2 linked regions of the Alloacidobacterium dinghuense genome follow. The protein of the gene in region 2 interacts with the protein of the main gene of each other region in a pairwise test. Links are inferred from orthologs where the notes say so. Each region holds a gene or a part of one and is shown on either strand. Other genes may lie near its edges. The genes, in order: secD and H7849_RS20235.

Evidence for each region.
Region 1: the proteins of H7849_RS20235 (region 2) and secD interact in binary tests that used the Escherichia coli proteins (3 or more experiments, as listed by UniProt). The link is inferred for Alloacidobacterium dinghuense from one-to-one orthologs.

Annotation. Positions count from the first base shown.
Region 1 is NZ_CP060394.1:4,990,479-5,001,482, forward strand. What follows is about bases 7,662-10,613. They hold secD (protein translocase subunit SecD), read right to left. Parts: upstream 9,970-10,613; coding sequence 8,353-9,969; downstream 7,662-8,352. Other genes in these bases: secF (protein translocase subunit SecF), read right to left, coding at 7,662-8,304; yajC (preprotein translocase subunit YajC), read right to left, coding at 9,994-10,302; H7849_RS20835 (hypothetical protein), read left to right, coding at 10,483-10,613. Also shown: H7849_RS20775 (TonB-dependent receptor), read right to left, coding at 1-458; H7849_RS20780 (hypothetical protein), read right to left, coding at 509-814; H7849_RS20785 (acyl-CoA carboxylase biotin carboxyl carrier protein subunit), read right to left, coding at 1,011-1,514; accC (acetyl-CoA carboxylase biotin carboxylase subunit), read right to left, coding at 1,511-3,091; H7849_RS20795 (tetratricopeptide repeat protein), read right to left, coding at 3,125-3,955; H7849_RS20800 (ExbD/TolR family protein), read right to left, coding at 4,265-4,702; H7849_RS20805 (ExbD/TolR family protein), read right to left, coding at 4,737-5,192; H7849_RS20810 (MotA/TolQ/ExbB proton channel family protein), read right to left, coding at 5,359-6,096; H7849_RS20815 (energy transducer TonB), read right to left, coding at 6,211-6,939; more of secF, read right to left, coding at 7,096-7,661; more of H7849_RS20835, read left to right, coding at 10,614-11,004. UniProt on the Escherichia coli protein: Part of the Sec protein translocase complex. Interacts with the SecYEG preprotein conducting channel. SecDF uses the proton motive force (PMF) to complete protein translocation after the ATP-dependent function of SecA.
Region 2 is NZ_CP060394.1:4,855,438-4,866,488, forward strand. Bases 688-3,686 are described here. They hold H7849_RS20235 (phenylalanine--tRNA ligase subunit beta), read left to right. Parts: upstream 688-1,090; coding sequence 1,091-3,283; downstream 3,284-3,686. Other genes in these bases: pheS (phenylalanine--tRNA ligase subunit alpha), read left to right, coding at 688-1,094; H7849_RS20240 (hypothetical protein), read left to right, coding at 3,475-3,686. Also shown: more of pheS, read left to right, coding at 1-687; more of H7849_RS20240, read left to right, coding at 3,687-3,756; H7849_RS20245 (cell division protein ZapA), read left to right, coding at 3,786-4,148; H7849_RS20255 (prolipoprotein diacylglyceryl transferase), read left to right, coding at 4,418-5,194; H7849_RS20260 (hypothetical protein), read left to right, coding at 5,211-5,360; H7849_RS20265 (thioesterase family protein), read left to right, coding at 5,571-6,128; H7849_RS20270 (UxaA family hydrolase), read right to left, coding at 6,170-7,723; H7849_RS27150 (hypothetical protein), read right to left, coding at 8,027-8,149; GTPase ObgE, read right to left, coding at 8,560-9,597; H7849_RS20280 (TonB-dependent receptor), read left to right, coding at 9,762-11,051.

The sequences.
Region 1 (11,004 bases), 140 kb from region 2 along the record:
TCGACCGGCAGCTTATCAATCAGGTCACGATCGATGTCGGTGTGCATGGTCGAATCATTTTCGACCAGGTCTTCGCCACCGGTAACAACAACCGTGTTTGTCGCGGTTCCGACCGCGAGGCTGACATTCGCAGCAACAGGCACAACGGAAACAACATCCACATCCTGCGCAGCGTTGTTGAAGCCGTTCATTGTAACCGTCAGGTGATACGGATTGAAAGGCACGTTGGGAAACTGGAAGCGTCCCTGTTTGTCTGTCTTGACCGTGCGCTCGTACTGGCTGACGACGTTGTGAAGAGCGACCGTGGCGCCGGGGACAACTGCGCCGCTGGGGTCAGTAACTGTACCGTTGATCGTACCCGAGTTGCCGGTAGACTGCGCGAAGAGTGCGCTCGATAAAAAGGCAATACCGCAGATCCCGAGGGATGCGGAAACGATGCGACGTAAAAACGTGCGCATAAATAAAGACCTCCGAAGAACTTGTTATGTGGCCCGGATGAAACGCTGAATTAAGCAGCGATCGGAGACACGGGCGGAGGCCGATTTGCGAGTTTGTGGAGAAATTTCTGGCGGGGCCGTTCTAAAGGCTTTTCTGCGGCAACGCGCCATACGGGATGGATCGCTACGGCTACCGTGATCAGAGAAACCGTCTGCACCACGTGGTGCGCCGTGTTACACAGCGAGCAGCCTTCGTGATCTACCTGTCCGATGGGATGCGCGTGCACGACCTGAACGAAGCCAGCCAGAAGGACAAGGGCGACGCAGAAGATTGCGAGCGAAGCCGCCCACGACCGCTGAAATCGCTTTTTGTCCATGAAAACACGCACGTTAGCTTGACTATAAAGCACAATTACCCGAATCGCAAAACGCCTTCGGGCTGCATCCGCACGTAAATCCGCATGAAAAGCGGGAGTAATTGTCAGATAATGCGGGCCTTCCGGCTCACGTGGGTGAGGTTTCTCTATGGAATGAATTTTGATCGCCGCAAAAGAGATGGCTTATGCGAAAAGCTTATTCGATAACTGCAAGCACGTCCCCGGCGGCAACCGTTTCACCGGCCTCAACCCGGAGTTGAACTACTTTGCCCGCCTTTGGCGATTTCAATTCGTTCTGCATCTTCATTGCCTCGATCACTACGATGCCCTGATGTGCTTCGACCATATCGCCGACGTTGGCCAGCAGGCGGACGACGCGGCCCGGCATCGGTGCACTCACAGGCTTAGGGCCTTCCGCGCCGCCATGTCTGCTGCGGCGCGACTTCAAAGAACGCGGATCATCAAGCCGATACGGCAGGCGCTTGCCGCCCATGTGGAGCACTGTGCCTTCGGGGCTCTCTTCAAGCACGCAGCGATAGGATTTTCCGTCGATGTGCAGCGAGAGCACGCCGGGACGAAGCATTTCCGCACTCACGCTGAGTTCCGGCTCGCCATCGATGCTTGCGTGATATTGTCCATCCTCGCCCTGCGTCAGTTCGATCTGCCGCAACTCGCCGCCCATCTCAATCTGGAGCATCATGCGCGCAGCCCCTCGCGTCGCGCCGCACTCTTCCAACCGCTCACGTCTGCCTTCCCGTTATCGGAGTTCGTGCGACTCCCATTCGTTCCGTTGCCATTTGCCGGCCGCATGCTTTCGAAGACGGCGGCTGCGATGAGCGCCGCATGATGCGAATCGGTCCCAGCTTCACGATGCATGCCATTCGCAAGAAGCAGCCGGTCAAGATAACCAGTGTCGATGCGCGCCGCCTGGAAATCGGCATCGTTGAGGATGCGGCGGAAGAGACCGAGGTTCGAACGGATGCCCCCGATCACATATTCGTCAAGGGCGCGCAATAAGCGCGCAATACACGCTTCGCGCGTCGGCGCATAGGCGATCAGTTTCGAAAGCATCGGGTCGTAGTCGAGCGGCACCACCCAGCCTTCGTAAATTCCAGAATCTTCGCGAATGCCCGGCCCTCCCGGCTGCAGAAGGCGGGTGATCTTTCCCGGTGAAGGGAAAAAGCCGTTCTCGGGATCTTCGGCGTAGAGGCGACATTCGATCGCATGTCCACGCAGGCGAATCTCTTCCTGCTTGAATGGCAGCGGCTCTCCCTGCACAATACGAATCTGCAGATGCACTAGATCGAGCCCGGTCACGAGTTCTGTGACCGGATGCTCCACCTGAAGACGCGTATTCATTTCGAGGAAATAAAAATTGCGAGCTTCATCAACCAGGAATTCCACCGTGCCTGCATTCGTGTATCCCGCCGACTTGGCAAGCTGCACCGCAGCCTCGCCCATGCGCCGGCGCAGATCCTCGTCCACAATTGCAGACGGAGCTTCTTCGATCACTTTCTGATGGCGTCGTTGCACGGAGCATTCACGCTCGCCGAGTGAGACGCAGTTGCCATGCTCATCGGCCAGCACCTGTATCTCGATGTGCCGTGGTCGCTCGATGAGCTTTTCAAGATAAACCTCGCCCGAACCGAAGGACCGTTCAGCCTCACTGGAGGCCGAACTGAAAGCATCGCGCAGTTCGTTCTTTGAGAGAACCGCGCGCATGCCTTTGCCTCCGCCCCCCGCTGCTGCCTTAAGCATTACGGGATAGCCAATCTCCTCAGCAACGGCATACGCTTCGTCGAGCGAAGGCAGCCCCTTCACAGAGCCGGGCGTGCGCGGCATGCCCGTGGCATCCGCTGCCTGGCGGGCACGTGTCTTTGAGCCCAGCGCACGCATCGCGTTCGCCGGCGGTCCGATAAATTTGATGCCTGCGTTTTCGCAAGCTTCGGCAAAGCTGGCGTTTTCGGAGAGAAACCCATAACCCGGATGAATTGCCTGCGCTCCCGATTTCCTGGCGACATCAAGGATCAAGTCACCGCGCAGATATGACTCCGTCGCAGGAGCAGGCCCCAGGCGATACGCTTCATCCGCTTCGAGGACATGCAGAGCGGCGCGGTCAACATCGGAGTAGACAGCGACGGTCGCGATCCCAAGTTCGCGACACGCCCGTAGAATACGAAGCGCGATTTCGCCGCGATTGGCGATCAGAATTTTACGAATGGCTGGTTGAGGATTCGACACGGCAACACAGGATTTTAGATGGAAAAGCCTCCGCATGACCGGAGGCCTTCCCGTTGAACGCTTACAAGCTTACTTTGAATTGTCCAAAACAACGCCGCCCGGCACCTGAGCGTTCTTCTTCTCTTCGTTTGCCTTGCGCGTGCCCATGGCCTTATCACGCCATTGTCCGGCCTGATCCAGGTCTTCCTTGCGGGCCTGATCGTTGCCACATTCCAGCGTAGCCTTCTGGCGGTACATGAGGTTCATATAGGCCATGGCGTCGTCATAGGTTGGCCGAATATCCAGAGCCTTCTGCAAATACTGCAAGCCTTCGTTGACGATAGTCGTGTTCTGGTCTACCAGCTTCTTGCACACATCCTTCGGCATCTTCGGATTGCCGTCGCCGCCATCCTGCATGCCGACGCCCGTGAGAGCCGTGACAGCATTCTTGTGCGCTACGCCCCAGTCAATCACGCCGATCGTATACGCCGCCTCTGCATCTTGCGGATCAACGGCGAGCACCTTCTGCTGCCACTCCTTGGCTTTGTCGAACTCGTCGATCTGGAAGTAAAGGCCGGCAATCCCCTTGAGACTGCCGACGTCCTTGGGATCCTTATCGAGAACTTCCTGAAACCCTTGAACGGCCATGTTCGCATTCTTCAGATTTTCGGGTGTCTTCAAATCGGGAACAACCTGCTGCGCATATGCCGTCGCGAGATACAAACGCGCCATAGGTAAGCTGGGATCGAGATTCACCGCTTGCTGAAAATGGCCAATTGCCTCTTCATATCTGGCATTTTTGTAGGACGCGACGCCCTTGTTCAACTGATCGCGAGCCTTGAGGCGGCTGCACCCGGTCACCATGGTCAGCATCGCCAGGAACGCGGCCGCCAATACCGGAAAACGTGCGATTCGGTTCATTCTGTCTCTTATCTCCTTTGATCGCATGATCGCCAGCTTACGCCCAACACAGCAAAAGCAGCATCTCGGATTCTTGTGAGTCTACTCTTTCAGAATAGGCTTTCTCAAAATTTTTTCGATCCGCACGGCCTTAACGCAGGCACATGAATTCTACTCTTGCTCCGAACCGCGTACAGCTTTGGGATGCATCGAAAAGTCTCTGCGCAGTGATTGTAATTGGTTTCTGCCGTATGACAAGTCTATGTTCGGCAGGCATCTAATGCTGAGCATGACTGGGAGAGCCGCACGCCAGCGGGGAAAAGGCGAGCCTTATTGGCCCGCCTCAATCTTCGGGGTGATCAGACCGATGTGGTCTACGCCAACTGCGTGGGCAATGTCTACCACTTCCGCTACTGACGTGAAATTCAGATCCGGATCGCCCTTGATGAACATCACCTTTTCGGCGCGTGCTGCATAAATCGCGTCGAGCCGGGTGCGCAAATCAGTCTTGGCCACATCATCCTGATTGATCTTGTAAGACGGAGCACCACCGTGGGCCGCGAGAATCGAGACGACGATGGTGCGGTCATTCGGCTGCTCCTGTTGCGGATTCTTCGGGGGCTGAGGAACAAGTGCGTCCAGGCCCTTCGGCGTCACCGGCACGATGACCATGAAGATGATCAGCAGCACGAGCATGACATCGATCAGAGGGGTAATGTTGATATCGGCATTCAGTCCGCCTGGACCACTGCCACTTCCCATTGCCATAAGTCAGTTCCTCATTTCTCCTATGCGTTGCGAACTATTCTCCGCCAGCAGCGGGAGGCGGCGTTTCACGTCCCTGACGCTGTTCGGTCAGCAGTCCGACTTCCTCCACGCCGGTCGTGCGCACGGCATCGATCGCATCCATCACCGTGCCATAGTGGGCGCGCGCGTCGGCACGGAAATAAACCATTTTGTTCGTCTTGTTCTGCAGCATGTCGGCGACCTTCGGACCCAGATCCGCAAGGGAAACCTTGTCCTGCCCGAGGAAGATCTGACTGTCGCGGGTAACAGCGACTACGACAGCATCTTCGTGGTCAGCGTCCGGCATTGCTGTCGGATTGTCCGTCTGCGCCAATTCCACGTTCACCTTGTTCTGCAGCATGGGGGTGATGACCATAAAGATGATCAGCAGCACCAGCATGACGTCACACATCGGGGTGACGTTAATGTTCGCATTGACCTTCTTGCCTTCGTCCCGTTTTACGATTGCCATTCCTGTACTCCCCCCTGATTCGGGTACGGATCCATTTTCCGACCGGGCTTTCAGATCGGGCTTCCTTCAGGCCGCGTGTTCATCTTCAAAACCGCCCCGGAGCGGGGCCTTTAATTGGCCCCGCTCCAGCGCGCAAGATTCTCGCCACCGAGTGCGTTTCCGCCGTTTAGCGGCGGCCGCCCTGCTTCAGGAAGTAATCGATCAGTTCGCTTGAGGAGTTGTCCATCTCGACGTCAAACGCTTCTACCTTGTTGGTGAAGTAGTTGAACGTCATAACAGCGGGGATGGCAACCAGCAGACCCATGGCGGTGGTAACCAGGGCTTCCGAAATACCGCCGGCGACCGCGCCGATGCCCGAAGTCTTCTGCGTGGCGATCTGACGGAATGCGTTCAGAATACCGACGACCGTTCCGAACAGCCCGATAAACGGAGCCGTCGAGCCAATCGTGGCAAGACCGCCAAGACCGCGTTTCAGTTTCGCGTGGACAATGGCTTCCGCCCGCTCCAGCGCGCGCTTTGAAGACTCGATCTGGTCCTCGGACACCGCGCCGCCGCTTCCATAGTTGCGGAACTCCTGGAGCCCGGCAGTCACTACTTCAGCCAGGTGCGACTTCTTGTTGCGGTCAGCGACCTTTACCGCCTCATCCAGCTTGCCTTCCTTCAGGGCGCCGGCAACGCGCGGAGCGAATTCACGCGACTGCTTGCGGGCAGCGTTGAAATAAAGCCAGCGATCGATCATGACGGCCAGCGACCAGATCGACATGATGAACAGAATGATGACGACAGCCTTGGCCAGATAGCCCATGTTGTTCCACAGATCGAGCGGGCTGAAACCCACTGTCTGCTCCTGGAAAAAGGCCAACGAAGTCGGATGAATTGCTTGTGTGAGATGAGCGAGAATCACTTGGATCTTTCCTCCTGAGGAGTTTTCTTCTTTAGGGAAAACCTGCGCGAAATACCTACGGTTTACCTCTTCGCTTTACGTTCTGCCGAGAGGCCGGATGATGAAGTACGTGCATCAACCACCGAGGTTGAAGACCACGTTGACCTGCGTCTCCACCTCTACCGGATCGCCATTGAGCAGGTAGGGCTTATAACGCCAGGATCTCACTGCGTCCATGGCCGCCTGCTGGAGCATGGGAGGGCCACTGACTACGTGAAGATTTTCGATTGTGCCTGCCTTGGAAATCGTTGCCTGCAAGATAACGGTTCCCTGGATGCGGGCTGCTTTTGCGATGGCCGGGTACTGCGGCATCGTTTTTACGAGCAGGTTGCCCTGCATCACGCCCGACGACACTGCAATCTTCTTTGGCGCGGCAGCCTTCACAACCGGAGCCGGACCATTGCCGATGCCGCCAAGGACGCCGCCGAGCACGCCGCCAGCAGCGCCTCCGCCCATGCCTTCCATACCGGCAACGCCGGCGGCGCTGGGCGCGGCTTCTTCCTTGACCATCTTGATTTCTTTGGGAATCTTCGTCGGCGCTGTCAGCTGGTTGTTCAACATCTCAGAAACAACTTTGACATGCACAGGCGCTTGTGGCGGGGGTGGTGGCGGCGGCGGCGGCGGTGGCGGTGGAGCAACCAGCAGGGTTGCCATCGCCGCTTTGGGCAGCGCCTCCGGATAAATCAACGGGACCAGGATCATCGCTGCGAGAATCGAACCGTTCAGGACGAAACCGATAATGGTGAAGTACTTGCTTTTGGTCCTAATCCTACCGCCAGACTCCATTAAGGCATCTTCAAACATAGCCTACCTCTTCCAAGCAGAACTTGTTACCACCTATTGACACCAAGAGGGTGTTCTTTTGTTCCCGGTTGCCCGGCTTTTTTGGAGCGGGTAAGAAAAACATGGAAAAAAGCCGAGTGAAAAAGCTATATCACACTCGGCCCATCTCTGGAAACGCTACACCCGGGCTTTTTTGGCCGCGGGCAATACCGCCGCCCTGCCGCGTCCCTGCCGCCATTCCTGGTACGCAACCAGCATGGGCGCAGCAACGGCAATCGATGAGTACGTGCCAATCAAAATACCAATCACAAGCGCAAACGAAAACCCATGCAGCACTTCACCGCCGAACACGTAAAGGGAAAGCACGGTCAGGAACGTCAGGCCTGAGGTCAGGACCGTCCGGCTCAACGTCTGGTTGATGCTGCGATTCACGATATCGGCCAGCGGTTCGCGCCGCGTCAGCCGCAGGTTTTCGCGGATGCGGTCGAAGACGACAATCGTGTCGTTCATCGAGTAACCGACCAGCGTCAGGATCGCCGCGATGACTGTGAGCGAGATTTCTTTATTCGTCAGGCTGAAGGCGCCAACCGTGATCAGCGTGTCATGGAAGACCGCAACTACCGCGGCCACGCCATAGATCAGCTCGAAGCGGAACCAGAGGTACACCAGCATTCCAGCCAGTGAATACAGGGTCGCGAGCAACGCCTGCTTCTTCAGCTGCGCGCCCACCTGGGGCCCGACAATTTCGACATTACGAACAGCAAAGCCGGAAAGGTAGGCATCCTGCTTGAACTCGTTCAACACTGCGGGAGTGGTCACGCTCGACAGATTGTCGATCGAATCAATCAAACCGCTGCGCGTATTGCGGTACCCAACGATGGCTTCCGCTTGCTGGTTGTAATGCTGCTGCGCGGCATCCGTTGTTCCCAGATGCTCGGGATCCTTCTCCGCCAGCCAGCCTGCCAGCGTGCCCTGTCCAACGTTGTCGAGGTCGAGCTTGCCCTGATTCGCTGCGCCACCGCGTGCGTAGTTAGCCTCAAGCGTCTGCAGGATCGTCGCGCGACCCTGATCGAGAGAGGCCTCGTTCGCACTCTGCGCCAGCGAGATAATGACCTCGTTGGTCGTCGCCTGACCGCCGCCGGTAATGGTCTGGATGCGAACATCTTTGATTCCAGCCTTGTCTGCCGCCGCGCGAATATGGTCCACATTCGGCTGCTGGTCAAACCTCACACGTACGACCGTGCCGCCGCGAAAGTCAACGTCCTGCGGCAGCCCATGCCAGAAAAGCAGCGAGAGTATGCCCGCCACACTGAAGATCAGTGAAAAGCCGAGGAAGTACCACTTCTTCCCCAGCCAATCGATTTTTACGTCACGAAACAGTTCCACGGAATTCCGCCTGCTCCTAAATTTCTTTCCTACCAGAGGCAGGAGTCGTTAAATCGACAACGCCTCGCCGCGCTGCTTCTTGTTCAAATGCGAGTCAAAGATCACGCGCGACACAAATACTGCCGTAAACAGGTTCGCCAGCAAACCAAACGTCAGCGTCACCGCGAAACCGCGTACCGGTCCCGTTCCGAAGATAAACAGGATCGCCGCCGACACAATCGTTGTCACGTGCGTATCGATGATGGTTGTCCAGGCATGCCCAAAGCCCTGATCGACCGCTGCCGCGGGGGACTTGCCTGCGCGCAGCTCTTCACGGATGCGCTCAAAGATCAGCACGTTTGAGTCGACGCCCATACCGATCGTCAAAATCACGCCGGCAATCCCGGGCAGCGTCAGCACCGAGCCGGTAAAGCCCATGAATCCGAGCAGAATCACCAGGTTCAAGAAAAGAGCCAGATCGGCATTGATACCCGCGCCGCGGTAGTAGATGAGCATAAAGATCATCACCGCCAACATGCCCACAATCGAAGCCAGCACGCCCTGGCGAATCGAATCCGCGCCAAGCGACGGCCCGACCGTGCTCTCCTGCAGGTAATGAATCGAAGCAGGCAGAGCGCCGGTCCGCAGAAGCATCGAGAGATCCTTCGCCTGCTGCTCCTGGATGCCGCCACCGGAGATTGTTCCCTGATCGCGAATCTGGTCGTGGATCGTCGCCACTTCCTGAATTTTGTTATCGAGCACGATGCAAAGAGACTTTCCCTTGTTCGCGCCGGTGAACTCCGCAAAGTGATTGCCTGCCGCCGTCGTCAGGTAGAAGACCACTTCCGGCTCATTCGTGTTCTGGTTGCGGCTCGCCTGTGCATCGCGAATGTCTGTGCCAGCAACTTCAGCCGCGCGCTTGATCTGGTAGACCTGATTGCCGCTTCCCTGCGCAGATGCCCCCGGAGCAGTGTGCAAGAGAAGCGAATCATAGGGAACCGTTCCGCCCAGAGCCTGGAGCGCCGCCTGATCATCCGGCCACGGTCCACCCTGAACCTCGTGAATCTCAAGACGCGCCGTCGACTGAATCACGTCCTTCACGCGCCCGGGATCGTCCACGCCCGGCAACTCGACCAGGATCTGATCGCTGCCCAGGTTGTATTCCTGAATCACCGGCTCGCTTACACCCAGCGAGTCCACGCGCTGCCGGATCACCTCGATGGAGTGCTCCATGGTGTTCTTCTTGAGATCCGCAACCGCGCTCGGCTTCATCGTCAGCGTGAAGGTATTGTTCGCGCCCGATGAGATGTCGTACTGGTTGCCATAGCGCTGGTTCAGCACGCTACGGATATCGCCTGCGCGGTCAGCCGGAGCGCCGGAAATCAGAATCGTTTCCGGATGTGCCGTATCTGGTATCACGGAGCCAACCGTGATGCCGTTCTGCTGCAATTCGGTCTGGATATGCGCGGCGTCATTGGTGGTCGTGAAACTGACAGCCTCGTCCACCATCACCTGCAAAATCAGGTGCGTCCCGCCCTTGAGGTCCAGCCCGAGATTAATGCGCTTCAGCAACGCGTCTTTCAGCGCCGTTCCGCTCACACCTTTGGGAATGCCAAAGATGCCGAAGACGAAGACGATCAGCACCGCGAAAATCAGAATAGTTTTTTGAGTGAGGTTCTTACGCATGGGAATTCAAATCGTGAGCGGGCGCTACTTTCCGACCTCTTCAGTCGTCACGGAAGCGATGGCGCTCTTCACCACTTCCAGCTTGATGTTGTCCGGGGGGACACGCAACTGAATCGCATCCTCTTTCAGCGAGAGAATCGTCCCGCGGATGCCGCCCGTCGTCGTGACCTTGTCGCCGGGCTTCAGCTCATTGAGCATCTGCTGCCACTTCTTCTGCTTGTTCTGGTTCGGTCGAATCAGCAGCAGATAAAAAACCGCAATAATGACCACGAAGGGCAGAAAAGAGACCAGGCCTGGAGGAAGTGCGCCCGCTAGAAGCAGTGTTGCGTTCAACTTGCAATCCTTTTCCCTGCCTAGGCTTCGCGCCTCGCGCAAGGTACAAATAATAGTTTGTATCCGCGGAAGGGATTTGGACAGCGCCAACGCCTTTTAAGGCGGCTGCTATTTCCTTCAGGAACACAGTCCCCGTGTCCCGTTCAGCCTGGGGCGCACAACGATATTTCAGGCGCGTAAATGCAGGCCACAGATGCCGGGAAGGGTCCTAGCTTCCTAGCTTTTCAGCAGGGAGCGGCTTATGTCAAGGCTTGGAAGCGTACACAGCAACCTGGCCTACCGTTCATTCTTGAGGTAGATCATTCTATAAATCTCCCGATCACGACAAACATTCGGGTATTATCCGGTTCTGTGGGGGCATACGCTCAAGACGAAATTGACGACCTGATCTCGCGTCGCAAGACCTTTTCTGAGGCACCCCGAAGAGAACTCAAGATTGAGGGAGCTCACGCCCGCAATGACGCTAAATTGGTCGCAGAGAATGTGAGCGGCGAATTCCGAATGTTTATGAGGCGCAGCGAGGATTTTCCGGAGAATTTCTCAATCGGACTCGTATATCAGCCCACGGACGGTAGTGGGGAGATTACGTTGCTGAGATGCAACGGTAAGCATGGTGAGTATAGGGGCACTTTTGACCCCGACCATCCGCACTATGATTTTCATATTCACAAAGCCGATGCAGCAATTATGGCAACGGGGTGC
Region 2 (11,051 bases):
CACAACTGGACGGCTACAGCGAAGACGCGCTTGACCGGGCATTTGCCGAACTGGAAAAAGAAGTTGACGCAAGTGCATTAGAGGCAACGAAGCGTGGTACCTCGGACGCGGTAGAAGAATTTCGCCTGCTTTGGCTTGGCCGAAAACAAGGACGACTTAAGCAAGTAAGTGAGGCATGGCTAAAATCAGCACCCGTTGAAGCCAGGAAGTCGATTGGTCTTCGATTCAATGCCTTGAAGCCGCGCATTGAGTCGTGGCTAGTTTGGGAAGGTTGGACCAGTACACAACCTACGCTCGATGCCGAAGCCATCGACGTCACCCTCCCCGGTACGCATCGCGCCCTTGGGGCCGAGCACCCGCTAATCAAGACCATGCACGAAATGGTCGCGGTCTTCCAGCGCATGGGTTACTCCGTCGGCGTCGGGCCTGAAGTTGAAACGGATTACTACAACTTCGAGTCACTCAACTTTCCGCCCGGCCATCCCGCGCGCGACACGCAGGACACTTTGGTCGTTGCGAATCAGGACCGCAAACCTCTGCGCGACCGCCTGCTCATGCGCACGCACACGTCTCCGGTGCAGATCCGCACCATGGAACAGCAGCCGCCGCCCGTGCGCATCGTCATACGCGGCAAGGTTCACCGCAACGACGCAGCCGACGCTACGCACTCACCCATCTTCCACCAGATCGAGGGCCTCTGCGTCGATACCAACATCACTTTCTCTGACCTCAAGGGCACGCTCGACCACGCCATGAAGGAATTCTTCGGCTCCAGCGTCAAAACGCGCTTCTTCCCGTCGTTCTTCCCCTTCACCGAGCCCAGCGCCGACGTGCAGATCAGCTGCCCCTTCTGCGGCGGCAAGGGCTGCCGTAAGTGCAAATACTCGGGCTGGATCGAGTTGCTTGGCTGTGGCATGGTCGACCCCGCGGTCTTCGGATTCGTGCAGGGCAAGCAGCCAGCCTACGACCCGAAAAAGATCAGCGGCTTCGCGTTCGGCATGGGCGTCGACCGCATCGCCATGATGAAGTACGGCATCAGCGACATCAGCTTGTTGTATTCGGGGGACGCGCGCTTCCTGGAGCAGTTCGCATGAAGATACTAAGTTCTTGGTTACGCTCCTACCTATCGCCGATTCCCGTGCATGATGTTGAGCTTGCTAATGCATTAACACTTCGCGGAATTGCTGTTGAAGGAAAATATTTCATTAAGGGATACGATGAAGACCCGAATGAAGTAATCCATAACTCGCTCTTCGAGATGGACATCACGACCAATCGCGTTGATGCCATGAACCACTATGGCATCGCACGCGAGGCCGCGACCATCTATGGTCTGAAGCTGCTCGACCTCAACCCAAAGCTCCCTCACGGGAAACCAGCAGCGAGGCCCTATCCGATCCGGATCGAAGAACCAACTCTCTGCGGACGCTTCACCGCTCGCGTCCTGCGCAACGTCACTATCACGCAATCAACGGGCATCGTAGCCGAGCGTTTCCGTTTGCTAGAACAGAAGCTCATCTCGAACGCCGTCGACGCAACGAACTTCGTAACGCTGGCCATGGGCCACCCAACGCACGCCTTCGATCTCGACAAGTTGGAGGGAGCCATCATCATCCGCCGCGCGCGCAAGGGCGAAAAACTTAAAACACTCGACGGCATCGAGCGCATCCTCGACCCCGATGATCTCGTCGTAGCTGACGAGAAGAAGGCTCTCGCCATCGCCGGAGTGATGGGCGGCTGGGACACGATGATCACGCCCGAGACGAAGAACATCCTCGTCGAGGCGGCATGGTTCGATCCCGCCACCGTGCGCCGCAGCTCCAAGCGCCATCTCCTGCACACCGACGCCTCGCACCGCTTCGAGCGCGGAGCCGACTTCAACGCGCCACCCGTCGCTTCAGCACTGGTCAGCAGCATCATTCTCGAAGCCGGCGGCGAAGTCGAAGGCGATCTCGTTGACGTCATGATCCCTGAAGCCGAGCAGCGTACGGCGAAGCGCCCAGCCATCACCTTCGCCGTCAGCGAGGCGAAAAGGATTCTCGGCGCTACCGAAGACCCCGAAGGCATCACGCCTGCCATCGCAGAGACCGTCCTCACCGGACTCGGCTGCAAACTCAGCAAGAACGGAACACAGCCTGCACCAACGACAGCGCACGACCTCGACCCATCGCGCGCTGTCTCTGTCCCGAGCACAGGCAGCGCCGAATACGAAGTCACGCTCCCGAGCTGGCGTCTCGACCTCGAACGCGAAATCGACCTCATCGAAGAGATCGCGCGCGTCTACGGCTACAACCACTTCCAGAACACGCTGCCCGCCTTCGCCGGGTCAGTCGTAGAACTGCAGTGGGCGGAAAAAGAATCGACCATCCGCAGGGGCCTGCTGGGACTGGGCTGGTCAGAGGCCGTCTCCAGCACCTTCTGTTCTGCAACCGACGCGGTTACATTTGCGCCGCAGCCGAACTCCGCCGTCCCGCTCGGCAATCCGTTGAGCGAAGAGGCCGGCATGTTGCGCCCCTCGCTCGCCGGGGGAATGCTAGGCATGCTCGCCCTCAACCTGAATCGCGACATGGAAGACGTCATGCTCTTTGAACTCGGAACTGTCTTTCACGGAACAACCGACCGCGTCGAAGAAAAGCCATCGCTTGCCATCGGAGCCACCGGCAAACTGCCGCTCACGAGCCCGCACCAGCCATCGCACGAGCTCGACTTCTACGACGTCAAGGGAGCCATCGAAACCCTGCTCGGTAAATTTTCCTCAAAGTCCCTCTACTTCGACCGCTTCCCATCGGACTCCGGACTGATGCCCGCATGGCTGCATCCAGGCCGTTCAGCGCGCGCCGTCCTCGACGGAGCTACGGTCGGCTACTTCGGCCAGCTACACCCCGCCGAGGCGCAGCGGCGCAAGCTGAAGCAAGTCATCTTCATCGGCGAAATCTACCTCGACCGCCTCTACAAGCAAAACCTGCGCCAGCCCGTCGTGCGCGAGCTGTCGCGCTTCCAGGCCGTGCGCCGCGACTTCTCCTTCATCCTCGCTGCGAACACGCCCTGGGCGCGAATCTCCGAAACACTCGCCGCCCTCGGCATTCCCGAGCTGCAGCGTTTTGAAGCGGCAGAAATCCTCGGCGAAAAAGACTCGAAACTCGTTCCCGCCGGCCACATCTCGCTACTGCTGCGCACCGTCTTCCAGGCGCAGGACCGCACGCTCCAGGAAGACGAGCTGCAAAACTACACACAGCGAATCATCGCCGCCGTTGAAGCTCTGGGCGGAAAATTGCGCAGCTAGCGCTGCAAATGGCGCCCACCTTTCACAAACGAAAGGTGGGATGGCCGATAAACGGTCACCGAATCGTACTCGAAGTAACAAACTGGTTGCGTCTGCACACATTCCGGGGCTTTCCGTGATTTTCCTCTGTGCGAAACCAGCTATACTGCGCGAAGAACGCTCGAATTTCCCCCGAAACATGAGGTACCACAATGTCCACCGTTGCCCTGAAAGATGCCGAACTTCCGATTTCTGCCGACGACTTCAACGCGCTCGAACAGCGCGTCCTGCGCACAGTCGAGTTGCTCAAGCAGGAACGCGAAGCGCGCGCCATGGCCGAACAGAACGCCAACACCCTGCAGCAGCTTCTTGATGAGCAATCCGCGCAGCTGACCAAGGTACAGGAGCAGGTCAAAGCTTTTGAGCAGGAGCGCGAAACAGTTCGCCAGCGCGTCGAGCGCCTGCTGAATCAATTAGAAGAGATTTCTGCCTGAGAAAATCGAATGAGGAGTGTGTGTAGTTCATGAGCGATTCTCAGAACGGAAGCAACAGCACGGCGCAGTCCGCAACATCCGACGCGATGCAGTTCGTCACAGTTGACATCTACGATCAGACCTATCGCCTGCGCGGACAGGATCCAGCCTACATTCAGCACCTGGCCGAGATGGTCGATACAAAAATGCGCGCTGTCGCCGCTCAAGGCAAGTCCGTTGATTCACTGCGTGTCGCTGTGCTCGCCGCTCTCAATATCGCCGATGAGCTGTCCGCTCTCGAACAGCGTTATAACGCCCTGTCCGGACCGGCAAAGGAAAATCTGCGCAACCGCACCAGCAAGCTCACCGGCCTGCTCGACGCGGTGCTGAGCGAGCACCGGAAGATAGGTTGACGCCAGCACCGCCGCCACTTGCAATCTGCGCCGTCACCCGCTAGCATCCAAAATAGAAACCGGCCTGCAAAGCAGGTGGTCGCGATAATCGTCGGTTGAACCTACATTCATTGAACAGGGAGCTCGACTCGACAAATCGGCTCGGTGCGCAGTGTCCGCCAGTCCGGAATGCCTAAAGAGCCGCGGAGAGTTCCCACCGTCTTAGGACGGGTTCACCGACGCATCGCTCCACGGCCCCGTGGGTCGGTTTTGCTTTCCCTGAAAGAATTTTGCACCCGCGCCTCTTCCAGTTCGGCCACATTGCCATCCCGACCTACGGCGTGCTCGTCGCCATCGCACTCGTCGCCGCTCTGGCCATGGCCGTGCACACAGCCCGCCGGCTCGCCCTCGATCCCAATAAGATCTGGAATCTGAGCCTCATCGGCATCTTCACCGCGCTGCTCGGCTCGCGCCTCATTCTTGTGCTCGTCCACTTGAGTGATTTCCTGGCACACCCGTTCTGGATGCTCGGCCTCGTCACGATTCGCAGCCGCGGCATCGTCTACGGCGGCATACTGCTGGCAATTTGTGCCTGTATCGGATACATATTGTCGGTCGGCCTGCCGCTGCGGCGCACACTCGACTGCCTCGCCCCGGCCGTCGCCCTCGGTCTGGCGATCAGCAGCCTGGGAGCCTTCGCCGCCGGATCAGACTACGGCACGCCAACCGACAAGCCCTGGGGCATCATCTATAAGCACGGACTCGCTGCACTCTGGTCCGGCACGCCGCTGGGCGTTCGCCTGCATCCGGTCCAGCCTTATGAAGCGCTGACGCTCTTCCTGTTACTCGCGCTGCTGCTCCTCTGGCTTTCGCGCCAAAGGCACGACGGCGACGTGGCCGGAACCTTCCTCTTCGCCTACGGAGTTGCCCTGTATTTTCTGGATTTCTATCGCGGCGACCGCAGCTTCGTCTTCCAGGGAGCCATCTCCCTAACGCAGATCCTGGCCGCCGCTCTCATGCTTGCAGGCGCAGCCCTCTGGATACGCCGAAAACCCTCCGCGCTCTGATTGCATCCGCTAAAGCATGATCCGTAAACTCAAATCCGGTGAATACCGCCTTTATTCGCGGAAGAAGGACGCGTCCACAGGCAAGCGGCGTAACCTGGGCACCTTCCCGAGCATGGAAAAGGCCAAGCAGCACGAGCGCGAAGTGCAGTATTTCAAGAAGCACTAAGCGCGAGTAAGTGCCCTGAAAGCGACAACGCCCATAGACCAGTTATGTCTATGGGCGTCCGATTCAGTAGCCCTCCCCCAAGTGCTACTCAATGTCTGAACTGTATCGCGCCCGCCGGAACTGTTCCATCCCACCTTCGGATTTTTCCAGAAACTATGTCGTAATCGTTTGGAGGTTACTTGTGTACCCTGAAGATAATCTCTCTCTCCGATGGCGCACATTAACAGCTTCGTCCGTATTCCACTACTCGCCGTACGCCAGCGCCTCCGCCCGCTGCCGCACATCGGCGTCCTCGACGAAGACCGCATCCGCATGCGCGTCTGGCCCAACGATATCGATTTCAACTTCCACCTGAATAACTCGCGCTACCTCAGCTGCATGGACTACGGCCGCATCCACATGATGGCCGCCAACGGCATCCTCAACCGCGCCATCAAGGATCGCTGGATCCCGCTCGTCGGCTCCGTCGACATCACCTACCGCCGATCGCTGGATCTCTGGGCAGCCTTCGAACTGCGCTCGCGCACTCTCTGCTGGGACGAGAAGTGGATCTATATGGAGCAGAGCTTCCACTCGAAGGACGGCCTCGCCGCTATCGCCTGGGTCAAAGGCCTCTTCCGGACAAAAGAAGGAAACATCCCGCCGCAGGCCATCGTTGACCTGGTGTCGCCCGGATGCACTTCGCCACCCGTGTCGGAATCATTCTTTCAGTGGAACGAGATTACCAGGCAGCGATTGAAGGGTCCGGTCACCGTCGAAAAAGTCTAGGCGTTTGCCGCTTGTAGGCATCAGAACCCGGCTGGCGGCGATTACATCACCGCGCCGACCTGCCAGGGCACGAACTCGTAATCGCCATAGTCATTCTGTTCGCTGCAGGTTCGTTCTCCTGAAGCGACCGCCAACACTTTGTCGAAGATCTGCTGGCCGATTTCCTCAATCGTCTTCTCTCCAGTCACAATTTCGCCGCAGTTCAGGTCCATATCTTCTGCCATGCGCTCATACATTGGAGTGTTCGTGGCAAGCTTGATGCACGGGACCGGCTTGTAGCCCGTGGTCGATCCGCGTCCGGTCGTAAAGCACAGCATGTTGCAACCGCCCGCGATCTGCCCGGTCACGGCCACCGGGTCATATCCCGGCGTGTCCATAAACACGAAGCCGCGTTTCGACACGCGCTCCGCATACTCATACACAGCTTCCAGTCTCGACATACCGCCCTTGGTGACAGCTCCCAGCGACTTCTCAAGAATCGTCGTTAACCCGCCGGCCTTGTTCCCGTGCGATGGATTGTTATCGAGATCGCCCTTGTTGCGCCGCACATAATCGCGCCACCATTCGATCCGGTCCAGCAGCTTCTGAGCCACTTCCGGCGTCGCCGCCCGCCGTGTCAGCAGATGCTCAGCACCATAGATCTCCGGAGTCTCCGCGAGAACAGCCGTACCGCCATGCCGCACCAGAAGATCGGACGCATATCCCAGTGCAGGATTCGCCGATATGCCGGAGTAGCCATCCGACCCGCCGCACTCGAGCGCCAGCACCAGCTCCGATGCCGGCTGAACGCTGCGCCGCTGCGCATTCAGCGCAGGCAGCATCGTTCGCACCGCGTCGATGCCTGCTTCAATCGTCTTCCGCGTGCCTCCGGTCGCCTGGATCGTCATCGTCCGCAACGTCGGCCCCGCAACGAGCGATTGCGTCTCCACGATCGCCGGAATCTGATTCGTCTCGCACCCCAGGCCAATCATCAGCGCCGCTCCAACATTCGGATGGCGCGCAAACCCGGCCATTGTTCTCGTCAGAATCGCGTAGCCCTCGCCGCGCCCATCCATAGCACAGCCGCCGCCATGCGTAAACGCGGCCACGCCATCCACATTCGGAAACCCATCGAGTTCACCCGACGTGTTGAAATGCCGGGCAATGGCATGGGAAACCGTCGCCGAGCAATTGACCGACGAGAGAATCGCAAGATAATTCCGCGTCCCGACTCGCCCATCACTGCGCTTGAATCCCAGAAACGTAGCGCGATCTGCCTCCGGAAAAAGCTCCGGAGCCACAGCATCGACGCAGAACTCATGCTGCAAGTGCAGATCGGTAATCGCAAGATTATGCGAATGCACATGCTCGCAAGCCTCAATGGCCCGCGTAGCATTGCCAATCACCTGACCATATTTAAGAATCGCCTCGCCCGCGGCAATCGCTCTGAGCGCGATCTTATGCCCCATGGGAACAGGCGTCTTCGCCGCAATACCAAACTCCGAAAGAACCGCACCCGGGCTCAGCGAAACCCTAGCGACAGCGACGTTATCAGCCGCATGCAGCCGAATCAGCGAAGACTTTGTCGTAGATATCGTGTGTAGACCCGTCGGCAATGTGCCACCCAAACCACGCAATCAATACTTTACCCCACCCTAAGTTTTGTCATCCTGAGCGGAGCGCAAAGCGCGCAGTCGAAGGACCCGCACCGGAGGTGCGCCTTTTGCCTTGCGAAGCAAGGCCGCAGTTTGCATCGAACTGCACAAAAATGGGTGCATCATCCTTCGCGTAGCGCAGGGTGGGAAAGCAACTCCTTCACACATCGATATATTTGTCATCCTGAGCGAAGCGAAGGATCTACAGTTCGGCGTCGATTGGCAAGAGATGAGAGCGGTAGCGCTCAGCACTGACGGCTGGAGCTATGGTGAATCGTCGTCGACGAGCTTGGCGGGCTTTTCTGAAATCAGATTGAGCTTTTCGCCGTCCCACACATACCACCGATCGGCCGAATTCTCTTCATTAAGGCTTCCGATGATATGCATGGCTCTGCTATCTCTGTGGTATATCAGCCGCTCGCCAATCTCGCGAACTTGAGACACGCTGGCAGGAAAGATATAGACCTTGCCCGTTATTGCATCAATGATGGCGAATTCGAGGCATGCTGATCCACAGCCCCACACCGCCACAGCGTAATGATCAGCAAAGACAGGACCCTGTGCTGCTCCCTCCCGAATCCGAGTTCTGAATCGGCGTGCCCCTGGGCTCGCTAACACCGGCTGCGCGGGTTTGCCGGAAAAAGTCGACGCTACAGAATATTGCGAAAAGAAATCTTCATCAGCTTGATGCGTTTGTTGCGCGATCGAATTTACAGTCGAGAGAATTGAAATGATTACTGTGCAGCTAAACGAATAGAACACCTACGAGCCCCGAGCCTAAGTGTATCGTGCCTAGTCTAGGTCGAAGGCGCCACCAACTCCGTCTCTCTCAACTCCCGAACCCGATCCCCAATCGCATACTTCAACGCATCCACACCCAACCCCGTCACCGCCGAAATCGCAAAGAACGCCAGCTTCTTCCGCTTGGCCATCGTCTGCAACTTCTTCAGCTTCTCCGGATTCGCCACATCGGCCTTCGACGCGACCACGATCATCGGCTTCTCATCGAGGCCATGCCCAAAGCTCTTCAGTTCGCCAAGGATGACCTTGAAGTCCTCCACCGGATCAGGCCGCCCGCTGGAATCCGACACATCGACCAGATGCACCAGCAGCCGCGTGCGCTCAATGTGCCGCAGAAACTGCACGCCCAACCCCGCGCCCAGATGCGCGCCCTCGATCAGCCCCGGAATATCGGCGACCACATAGCTCTCCTCATGCGGAGCTTCGCCAATCGAGACGACACCCAGATTCGGCTCGAGCGTCGTAAAAGGATAATCGGCAATCTTCGGCTTCGCCGCCGAGAGCCTCGAGATCAGCGTCGACTTGCCCACATTCGGATATCCAACCAGACCGACATCGGCGAGCAGCTTCAGCTCCAGCCGGTAACGCTTCTCCTCACCCGCGCGCCCCAATTCATGCTCACGCGGAGCCTGATGCGTCGACGTGGCAAAGTGCTGGTTGCCGCGTCCGCCGCGTCCGCCGCGCGCAACCACAATGCGCTCGTCAGGACGAGCAAAATCGTGCACCAGCTCGCCCGTCTCATCGTCAAACAGAGCCGTGCCCACCGGAACCTTCAGCACAGTGCCTTCGCCATCGCGCCCTGTGCAGTTTGATCCCTCGCCGTGTCGCCCGCGCTCTGCCTTGTGCTCGGGATTAAATCGAAAATGCACCAGCGTGTTATGCCGCTGGCTCGACTCCATCACCACGTCGCCGCCGCGTCCGCCATCGCCGCCCGAAGGCCCGCCGCGCGGCACAAATTTTTCGCGACGGAAGGCCACGCATCCGTTACCACCGTCACCGGCTTTCACCAGGATTCTTGCTTCATCAATAAACATTTCTATTATTTAGTCTATCGAATCGCGTAAGCTCGCATCACGATACCCAACATTGAACAGTAGGACGGGCAGGAGCGCCGGACAAAATACCGGCGCCCGGATAGCGGCCTGTGCCTGCGACCCCGGTGGCTTCGGGGGCTTTGCTGCGTTGCCTTGGAGATCAAGTGTTGAAGCTACGCATCGCGCTGCTGTGCGCATTGCTCCTCGTGTCCTGCTGCCGGACCGTTGCTCAATCGACCACTGGCGGAGCCATCGCCGGAACCATTCTCGACGCAGAAGGCCGAGCCATCCCGAACGCGCAAGTCGCGCTCCGCAACCCCGCCACCGGATTTGAGCGCAACGCAAAGACCAGCGAAGCAGGCGGCTTCTATTTTGAAGAACTCACGCCGGGAACCTACACGCTCATGGCCGGCGCAGACGGCTTCGCGCCGCTGGTCGAGCAATCCATCACCGTTGAAATAGGCCGCCTCACCCACATCGTCCCCCGGCTCGCCGTCGGTACGGCACAGGAAACGGTCAGCGTAAACGCCTCGCCACAGATCGATACGACATCCGCAGCCGTTACACAGAACATCAACCAGACTGAAGTCGACGAGCTCCCCACCAACAGCCGCCGCTGGTCCAATTTCGCTCTGCTCGCGCCCGGCGTTACGCCCGACCAGAACGGTTACGGTCTGCTCAGCTTCCGCGGCATCAGCGTGCTGCTCAACAACAACACCATCGACGGGGCCGACAACAATCAGGCCTTCTTCTCAGAAGAACGAGGCCGCACCCGCATCGGCTACTCCACCACGCAGGCCGCCGTGCGCGAATTCCAGGTCAACACCTCCAACTACTCCGCCGAATACGGACGCGCCGCCGGAGGTGTCGTCAACACCGTCACCAAGAGCGGCGGCAACGAGGTCCACGGTCAGCTCTTTTTCTACGACCGCGACAACAACTGGGGCGCGACCAACCCATTCACCACTCTAACCTCGCGCACCAGCACGGGCGACTTCGTCACCACACCCTTCAAGCCATCAGACGTTCGCAAACAATGGGGATTGAGCGCAGGCGGCCCCATCCGCAAAGACAAGCTCTTCTGGTTCCTCGCCTACGATCAATTCCGTCGCGACTTCCCCGCCGTCGCCACTGCGGAGACGCCCAGCAAATTCTTTGAAATGCAGAGCGCGCAGAACATTGCAACGCTCGCCGCCCGCATTCAGCAGACTCCGACGCAGGCGCTCATCAGCTACAACAATCTGCTCAACAACCTCAACAGCCTGCTGGGCAGCGTTCCGCGCAGCGGCGATCAGATCATCTTCTTCCCCAAGATCGATTGGCAGCTCAATGAGCGCAACCACCTGATCTTGCAGTACAACCACATGCGCTGGTCGTCGCTCAACGGCGTGCAAACCGGAGCCTCCGAGAACTACGGAACGGCGAGTTTCGGCAACGATTACGTAAAAGAAGAC